2 regions of the Streptomyces sp. NPDC050535 genome follow, and region 2 is predicted to be linked to the other one. Evidence: riboswitches for the same ligand, from Rfam matches in the RefSeq annotation. Region 2 holds a riboswitch; the other holds the start of a gene.
What was found. A riboswitch is a leader RNA that binds a small molecule or an ion and turns the genes downstream of it on or off. The one in region 2 is predicted to bind cyclic di-AMP.
Positions count from the first base shown of each region.

Region 1: linked by a shared signal. The riboswitch ahead of ACIBLC_RS27220 (NlpC/P60 family protein) and the one ahead of ACIBLC_RS04635 (peptidoglycan DD-metalloendopeptidase family protein) in region 2 are both predicted to bind cyclic di-AMP.

Region 1 is NZ_JBITHE010000013.1:159,807-164,208, forward strand. Features, by position in the region: gene pcrA (DNA helicase PcrA) at 1-1,020, opposite strand, end outside; cyclic di-AMP (ydaO/yuaA leader) riboswitch at 1,474-1,644, shown strand; gene ACIBLC_RS27220 (NlpC/P60 family protein) at 1,652-2,803, shown strand; gene ACIBLC_RS27225 (tellurite resistance/C4-dicarboxylate transporter family protein) at 2,949-3,902, shown strand; gene ACIBLC_RS27230 (hypothetical protein) at 3,880-4,233, opposite strand.
Region 2 is NZ_JBITHE010000001.1:1,060,222-1,064,623, reverse strand. Features, by position in the region: gene ACIBLC_RS04645 (SGNH/GDSL hydrolase family protein) at 1-396, opposite strand, end outside; gene ACIBLC_RS04640 (DUF6250 domain-containing protein) at 540-1,256, opposite strand; gene ACIBLC_RS04635 (peptidoglycan DD-metalloendopeptidase family protein) at 1,526-2,452, opposite strand; cyclic di-AMP (ydaO/yuaA leader) riboswitch at 2,457-2,632, opposite strand; gene ACIBLC_RS04630 (tyrosine-protein phosphatase) at 3,203-4,000, shown strand; gene ACIBLC_RS04625 (DUF6126 family protein) at 4,089-4,241, opposite strand; gene ACIBLC_RS04620 (helix-turn-helix domain-containing protein) at 4,238-4,402, opposite strand, start outside.

The DNA.
Region 1 (4,402 bases), on a different contig from region 2:
GCGGATCGTCGCGCCGCGGAAGGCGTAGATCGACTGGTCGGCGTCGCCCACCACGCACAGCTCGGCGGGCGGCAGGTCGTGCTCGCTGGGCGGGATGTCCACCGGGTGCTCGGAGGTGCCGACGAGTTCGCGCACGAGGGCGTACTGCGCGTGGTTGGTGTCCTGGTACTCGTCGACGAGAACGTGCCGGAAGCGGCGGCGGTAGTGCTCGGCGACGTCCGGGAAGGCGCGGAGCAGGTTGACCGTGGTCATGATCAGGTCGTCGAAGTCGAGCGCGTTGGCCTCGCGCAGCCGCGACTGGTACATCGCGTAGGCCTGGGCGAGGGTCTTCTCGAAACCGTCGGCGGCCTGGGCGGCGAAGTCCTCCTCGTCGATCAGCTCGTTCTTCAGGTTCGAGATCTTGGCGCTGAAGGACTTCGGCGGGAAGCGCTTCGGGTCGAGGTCCAGGTCACGGCAGACCAGCGCCATCAGCCGCTTGCTGTCGGCGGCGTCGTAGATCGAGAACGAGGACGTGAAGCCGAGCCTCTTGCTCTCACGGCGCAGAATCCGTACGCACGCGCTGTGGAAGGTCATCACCCACATCGCGTTGGCGCGCGGGCCGACGAGCTGCTCGACGCGCTCCTTCATCTCGCCCGCGGCCTTGTTCGTGAAGGTGATCGCGAGGATCTGGCCGGGGTGGACCTGGCGCTCGCCCAGCAGGTACGCGATCCGGTGCGTGAGCACGCGGGTCTTGCCGGAGCCCGCGCCGGCCACGATGAGCAGCGGGGCGCCGGAGTGCGTCACGGCCGACCGCTGGTTCTCGTTCAGCCCGTCCAGGAGCGCGGCCGGGTCCACGGCGGGGCGCGGGGCACCGTCGCGGTAATACGCGTCGCGGCTCGGCGGCACGTCGAAGCGGCCGCCGAACAGGTCGTCCGGAAGCTGCTCGGCCGTCCCGTCCTCGGGCGGCGGCGAGGGCTCTTCCTCGTGGGCCCCGGAGGGCTTGAGGTCCGCCAGGAAGCTGTCATCAAAGAGGCTGCTCATCGCTCTCCGAGTCTAGGCGGCCCCACTGACAGCCCGCCGCCACCCCGAGAAGTCCGCGGCGGTAATAGCGCCATACCGGCTTCTCGGCGGCCGACGATCTTCCCGCCTCGATGCCGCTTCGATGCCAAGGAGCTTCCGGAACCGGCCGTCCGACACCTCCATACCCTCCAGAACCGCACCGTCACGGTCAGCAACCGGACAGATCGAGGCGCGCCGGGACGCCTCCGAGGCGTACCAGCGAGCCCCCAAACCTTCCGGCGTACGGGCGCACGGCAGCACCCGCAGGACAACTCCCCTGATACCCCTCCGGATTGACCACGAAAACCGAACCACATGACTAAGGTCACGAAAACGTATCGGGCATTTCGAACATCAACCTTCACAGGAGCCACACGAGTTGGTTAGCGTTCTGATCAGGCCGCCCGACCCCCACCGGCGAACGTCGCCGGGCCGTGGCGGCCTCCGCTGAGTTCGGCACGCCTTCGCGGCGCCCGGAATCGGGGACCCACCGAACTTGGGGTGAATCGGTCCAACTGCCTTGTCGGGCAGGACCGTAGGGCAACCCTTCCGAACCACCCGCCCGAACCCGACAGCTAACCCGGTAGGCGGATGATGGAAGGAGTCGCCTCCCTTGGCGTCGCAACGCAAATGGTTCTCGGGTTCGCGCGTGGCGGGTACGGCCCCCGCTCTCGCCACAGCGGCCCTCACCTCCGTCGCCCTGCTCTCCCAGACGGCGGCCGCCGCGCCGTCGGCCGAGCCGAAGCCCAGCCTCGAAGAGGTCGAGAAGAAGGTCGACGACCTCTACCGGCAGGCGGAGTCGGCCACCGACAAGTACAACGCGGTCAAGGAGAAGACCTCCAAGCAGCGCAAGAAGGTCGACACCCTTCTCGACGACGTCGCCCAGCGCACGGAGAAGCTCAACACCGCGCGTGAGGAGCTGGGTTCGTACGCCGCGGCGCAGTACCGCACCGGGGCCGCCGCTCCCGACACCGCCTCCCTCCTGCTGGCCGACAACCCGCAGGACTACTTCGACCAGACCCAGCTGATGGACCGTCTGACCACCCGCCAGAAGGCGACCGTCGACGACTACGTCACGGATCAGGCCGCCGCCACCGAGAAGCGCGCGGAGGCCACCCAGGGCCTGGAGACGCTGTCCACGTCGCAGGACGCCCTCAAGGCGTCCAAGACCGACGTCCAGCAGAAGCTCGCCAAGGCGCGCGAGCTGCTCTCGCGGCTGACCGCCGAGGAGAAGGCGCGGCTCGCGGCGAAGGAGGAGGAGCAGCGCAAGGAGGCCGAGCGCAAGGCGGCTGAGCTGGCGCAGCAGCAGGCGGCCGCCGAAGCCGCGGCGAAGGCGGCCCAGGAGTCGTCGTCGAGCGCGACGACGGGCACCTCGGGCTCGGCGCCCGCGGGCGACGCCTCGTACGCGACGAAGGCGGCCAAGGCCATCGCCTTCGCCCGCGCCCAGGTCGGCAAGCCGTACGTCTGGGGTGCGACCGGCCCCGGTTCGTACGACTGCTCGGGCCTCACCCAGGCCGCCTGGAAGGCCGCCGGTGTCACCCTCCCGCGTGTCACCTACGAGCAGGTGAACGCCGGCACGACCGTCTCCGTCTCCGACGCACAGCCCGGTGACCTGGTCTTCTTCTACGGCGACATCAGCCACGTCGGCCTCTACATCGGCAACGGCATGATGATCCACGCCCCGAAGCCGGGTGCGTACGTCCGCGAGGAGTCGATCTTCTACGACGGTGAGTCGGCCATCTACAGCGTCGTACGGCCCGCATAACAGCGCACCGCCCTCGCGACACCTTCCGCGGGGCACGCGCGCGTGGAGCACGTCTTCGTACTCCACGCGCGCGTGCCCCGCGTTTTCGTGCCCCACGCGCGCGTGGCCCGCGGGCAACCCGTCCGAAGATCCTTAGCATCGGGCCATGCCAGCCATCTCCCAGCTCCGCGCCTGGTGGGCCGAGCGTCCGCCGGCCGCCGGTGCCGCCGTCATGGCGACCGGCATCATCTCGGTCGGCCTGCATCTGACCGGCTACGAGACGCTGTCCCGGGTCGCACTGGTCCTGGCGTCCGTCGCCTGGCTCGCGCTCGCCGCGGACTTCGCCGTAAGGCTGGTGCGGGAGCGCACGCGCTGGGCGACGGAGGCGGGCACACCGCCCGGGCTCACCGCCGTCGCGGCGACCACCGTCCTCGGCACGCGGCTGTCGCTGCTGGGGTGGCAGGAGCTCGCCGAGGCCCTGCTGGCGCTGTCGGCCGTGCTGTGGCCGGTGCTGCTCTTCCTCGTCGTACGGCACTGGAGCCGCCGTATGCCGGGCGGGGTGTTCCTCGTGTGCGTGGCCACCCAGGGGCTGTCGGTGCTGGGTGCCACGCTCGCCGCGGCCGTGGGCGCGGACTGGCTCGCGCATGCCGCACTGGTGCTGTTCTGGCTCGGAATCGTGCTCTACGGGGTGTCGTTCACGCACTTCGACATCAGGGAGGTGGTCACGGGCGCCGGGGACCACTGGGTCGCGGGCGGCGCGCTCGCCATCTCGGCGCTGGCCGGGGCCAAACTCGTCGCGGCGCACAACGCCGACGCGTTCCTGTGGAACGGCGACGACAACGGCGTCCTGCGCGCCGCCACCACCGCGCTGCTCGTCCTCGACCTCGCCTGGTGCTGCGTCCTGGCCGCCGCGGAGCTGGCCCGGCCGCGCCCTCGCTACGACGTGCGGCGCTGGGCGACCGTGTTCCCGCTGGGGATGACGGCGGCGGCGACCCTGTCGGTCTCGGCCGCCCTCGGCGTCTCGTGGCTCAAGGGGCTGGGAGAGGTACTGCTGTGGATCGCGGTGGCCGTCTGGCTGGTGGTGGCGGCCGGGGCCGTCAGGTCCACAGCACCGCGATGAAGATGTTCGCCGTCGTCAGCAGCCCGACGAGCCCGAAGAGCCCCTTCTCCACCTTCTCGTCGTCACGCTTCACGTAGACGAGCCCCAGGATCACGATCAGCAGCGCCAGCTTCACGCCGATCTTGATGTTGTCGACCGGCTGATCGTCCGCCTGGTTGAGGCCGACCAGGACGACACCCGTGACCAGCATGGTCAGCGCGCCGTGCAGCATCACGGGGACGAAACGGGCCGTGCCCCGGCCCATCGCCTTGAGCTGGGTGAGGAAGCCGCCGAGGAGCGAGGCGATGCCGATGATGTGCAGTCCGACGAAGAGATGGATGAGTACGTCCATGAGGCCGGAGCCTATTCCCGCACTCCGGTCCCTCTGGTCACCGGCCCACCTCAAGTAACCCATAGCACCGGCGTACACCTGGGTGCCCAGGATTCGCCGCATCGGTCATCACACAATGTGAAGTCAGCGACACCGGACCGGGATTATGGACATTTGCGGTCATTAACCG
Region 2 (4,402 bases):
GCCGCGCATGTGCTTCAGCACGGGCACGCCACGGGTGTCGAAGCCGGTCGTCACCAGGACGGTGCCGACGACGGAGGTGAGGTCCGCGACCGCTCGCTCGAAGCGCTCGGCGACCTCGTCGGGGTCGACGCCCGGCCGGATGATGTCGTTGCCGCCCGCGCAGAATGACACCAGATCCGGCGCCAGTTCCTTCGCCCGCGAAAGCTGGTGCTCGACGACCTGGTCGAGCAGTTTCCCGCGCACGGCGAGATTGTTGTAGTTGAAGTCGCCCTCGGGCCGCCGGTCCGCGAGCAGTACCGCGAACCGGTCCGCCCAACCGACAAAAGCGCCGTCAGGCCCGGGGTCGCCGATGCCCTCGGTGAAGCTGTCCCCCACCGCTACGTACGACCCGATCACTGATCTGTTGCCACTCTTCGAATCGTCTGCCACATCGGCCCATGATTCACCTCCGATGTGAGCTACGCGACCGTAGGAAAGGGTTGACGTGTGGTGAGATAAGCCACTCATAAAGTCTGGGTCAAGCCTGGAATAAGGGCCGCTCAGGCGCGGTTGACCAGCCGCCACACCTGGAAGTCCGTAATCCGGAAGTGGCTCCATGTCGTGCGGAACGCGAAGTGCCCGCTCGCGTACGGGTCGGGGTCGCGGTAGTCGAATACCAGCCGTCCGTTGTTCCACCACTGGACGGTGGACCCGTCGGAGACGATCCGGACGCGGTTCGGCCGGTTCGCCGTGAGCAACGGCTCCGTGTAGTCGTACACCAGTGGACGGACCTCCGCCTCGCCGACGTATCTGCGCAGTCTGGTAGTGGTGTTGGAGTTGGCTCCGTAACCGACGTAGTACGTCTTGAGGTAGTCGTACTCCGCCAGAGCACCGCCCCGCGCGGTGGCGAAGAGGTCGCGCGGGGAACGTACGTCGACTGCGTTCCAGAAATTGTTCAGGTCGGAGACCCGGTCGTTGACGCCGCCCGCGGAGACCGGTGTGGCGGTGTACTCGATGACGTACGGCCCGCGGAGCTTCCGCCTGAACCAGACGGTCGCGCCGCTCGGTACGTCGATCTCCAGCACGCCGCGCGCGGCGGTGACCGTGCCGCCGTCCTGGAGTTCGGTGACCCACTGCCCCGGTCCGTGCCGGAAGTCGTCCGCGGCGATCAGCCGGCCGCGCCGGTGTCTCGGTGCGGCGCTCGCACCCTGGGGCGGGACGAGCGCCGCGAGAGCGGCACCGGCAGCCAGGGCTCCGAAGGCTCTGCGCGTGGTCATGGGACACCTTCCGTACGAGGGGCAGCGGTGAACGTCCGGTCCACAGCGGAAAGCGCTTACGGAGATCACTGTGCAGCCCCCGCGACGGGCATGTCGACGCTTCCCCCGGGCTCGCCACAAGACCGCAATGTGCTGAGCGACGAGACCGGCCACGCCGGAGCCGCGTCGCCGATCACGAAACACCGGCCGCGCGACGCGCCGATCACGAAACACCGAAGGCCGGACCCCGGGGATCGTGGGGTCCGGCCTTCAGCGGCGAGGGGGCGGCGTCAGCCGACGGTCACACCGTGCGAGCGCAGGTACGCGGCCGGGTCGACGTCCGAGCCGTAGTCCGGCGTGGTGCGGATCTCGAAGTGCAGGTGCGGTCCGGTGACATTGCCGGTCGCACCGGAGAGCCCGATCTGCTGCCCCTCGGTCACGGTCTGGCCGGCCGAGACGGAGAGGGAGGACATGTGGGCGTACTGCGAGTACTGGCCGTCGGCGTGCTGGATGACGACCTGGTTTCCGTACGCGCCGCCCCAGCCCGCGGAGATGACGGTGCCCGCCGCGATGGACTTGATGGTGGTGCCGGTCGGGACCACGAAGTCGACGCCCGTGTGGTAGCCGCTGGACCACATGCTGCCGGCGACCTTGTAGTTGGTGCCGATGGTGGCGCCCTCGACCGGCAGCGTGTAGCCGGAGCTGCTGGAGTCCGCGGTGTCGGTGGCCGTGGTCGTGGTCTCGGCCGCCGTCTCGGCCGACGACTTCGACGACGACTCGGAGGACTTCGACGACTCGGCGCTGGACGACTTGGCCGTGTCGCTCGACGCGGCGGCCTTCTTGCCGATCGCCAGCTTCAGACCCGGGTGGATCAGAGCGGGGTCCTGGCCGACGGCCTTGCGGTTGTCCGAGTACAGCTTCTTCCAGCCGCCACTGACACTCTGGTCGTCGGCGATCTTCGAGAGCGAGTCACCGGCCTTGACCGCGTAGGTCTTCGTCGCGGTCTTCCGAGCCGCGGCGGGCGCGGCGACGGCCTTTTCGGCAGCCGTGGCGGTCTTCCCCGTAGCCGCGGAAACGGTGGAGGCCGGGGTCGCCGCATGGGCTCCGGTGGCTCCCATCAGCGGCAGCGCGAGCGCGGCACCGCCTGTTCCGGCCACGGCGATCGAGCGCGTGAAACGCTGGGACTTGGGACGGCGGTGCTTACCCTTCGCGGGCATGACGAATTCCTCTCCGGCGCCTGCGAGGTGAGCTGTCGGGTGCGGGCTGGAGATGCCCGGCCACGCGGCTGCGCGGCTATACCCCAAGCCGTTCCGGAGACCGGAACAGGCGTCATACCTGTGGGTCCCCCGCTCCTGCCACATACGGGTGAGTGTGCGGATTCCGGGCGGCGGCAGGATTGGGCGTCCGTCCGGATTGAGGGTGAACGTAAGCGAGATGAGACCGCGTCTACAACCATGTGGGTTTTCTGTGGAAGATCCATCCGTGATCCATTCCGAAATCACCGTCACCCTCCGTGGAGAAAGGGCCTTTCCGCCTTGCCAAATGGCGCGGGAATTCTGGCAGGTTGACAAATCGAGGCCGCAACACATCGTCACGAATATGACGCTGCTCACGCACGTCGACGCAGGGCGCCTTATTCCAGGGCCAGTTGGAATGAAGCAGCTAATTCGGACAGAACAGTCACATGCGACGCAGTCGCATATCTGCCGCATCCAGTTCCTCGTCCCGTCACGTCCGCATCCCGCTGCACGGCAGGTCCCCGGCGCGAGCCCGAGGGACCCGGCGGGAGCCACGGCCCGTACCGACGTCATCGCGCCCGGCGCCCTGAAGGCAACGGCTCCGCACCTGGGAGAACAACGCCTGTGGACAACTCAATGCACCACGAACCCATGTCGTATCGTCGAGAGCGCAACGTCCGTCGGCGGGCGACGCCGAGCAGCGCCGACGGCTGACCGGGAGGAGCCCCCGTGACGCAGCAGGTCCCGTCGACCGAGCCCGAGCTGGCCGCCGTGCGCAACTTCCGGGACGTGGGCGGTCTGCCCACCGTGGACGGCCGCCGGGTGAAGTACGGGGTGCTGTTCCGCAGCGGGCATCTCGCGCACGCCACGGGGGACGACACGGTTTTCCTCAGCTCACTCGGCCTGCACACGATCTTCGACTTCCGCAACGCGTCGGACCAGAAGCTGGAGGGCCCGGACGTCGAGCTGCCGGGCGTGCGGAATGTGAATCTGCCGCTGTCCGACCCGGCCGACGGCGCGGAGTTCTGGAGGATGGTCCGCGACGGCGACCTGGAGCAGCTGCGCGGGCTCCTCGCGGACGGCAAGGGGGCGAACAGGATGATCAGCTCCTACCGCGCGATCATCAGGGACCGCACCGCCGAGCACTCCCAGGTGCTGCGCTCGCTGGCCGAGGACAGTGTCCCCGCGCTGATGCACTGCGCCGCCGGCAAGGACCGCGCCGGCCTCTCCATAGCCGTGACGCTCCTCGCCGTCGGTGTCGAGCGCGAGGCCATCGTGGCCGACTACCTGGAGTCGAACGCCGCGCACCGGCGCTACAGGGTCCACCGCAGCAGCTCCTCCGCCTCGGCGTACTCCCCCGAGGTCATGGAGCTGCTCAGCCCTCTCTTCGACGCCCGCGCCGAGTACCTGACCGCGGCCTTCGAGACGATCGAGGAGACCTGGGGCGGCGTCGACGCCTACCTGGAGAAGGCGCTGGGGCTCACCCCGGAGCTGCGCGACCGGCTGCGCGAACGCCTCCTCGACTGACGCGGGCCGCGGGCCGCGGGCCTCAAGGACGGTCCTCCCGGTCAGGTCGGGATCTTGGGCGGCGGTCCCGGTCCGGGCCGGCGGATGCCTACTGGTTCTGCGCGCCCAGCGTGAAGAGCAGGTAGACGAAGCCCGCGAAGAGGTGGCCGACAGCGACGTAGATGAGCAGCCGCACCCACAGCGCGGGCGGGAGCTTGTCCTCCATGGAGCGGCGCGGGGTGGGTTCCGTGGGTTCGGTCATGGCGTCTCTCCCAGAGTCGGGTGCCCCGTCGCCGGGCCGAGGCACAGCGCGGCGGAGGGGCTCTGCAGCAGGGTGTGTACGAAGAGGAGCTCGGCGCCGTCCCGGTCGGCGGCGGCGATGCGGTGCGGGGTGAGCGAGTCGAAGTGCGCGCTGTCACCCGG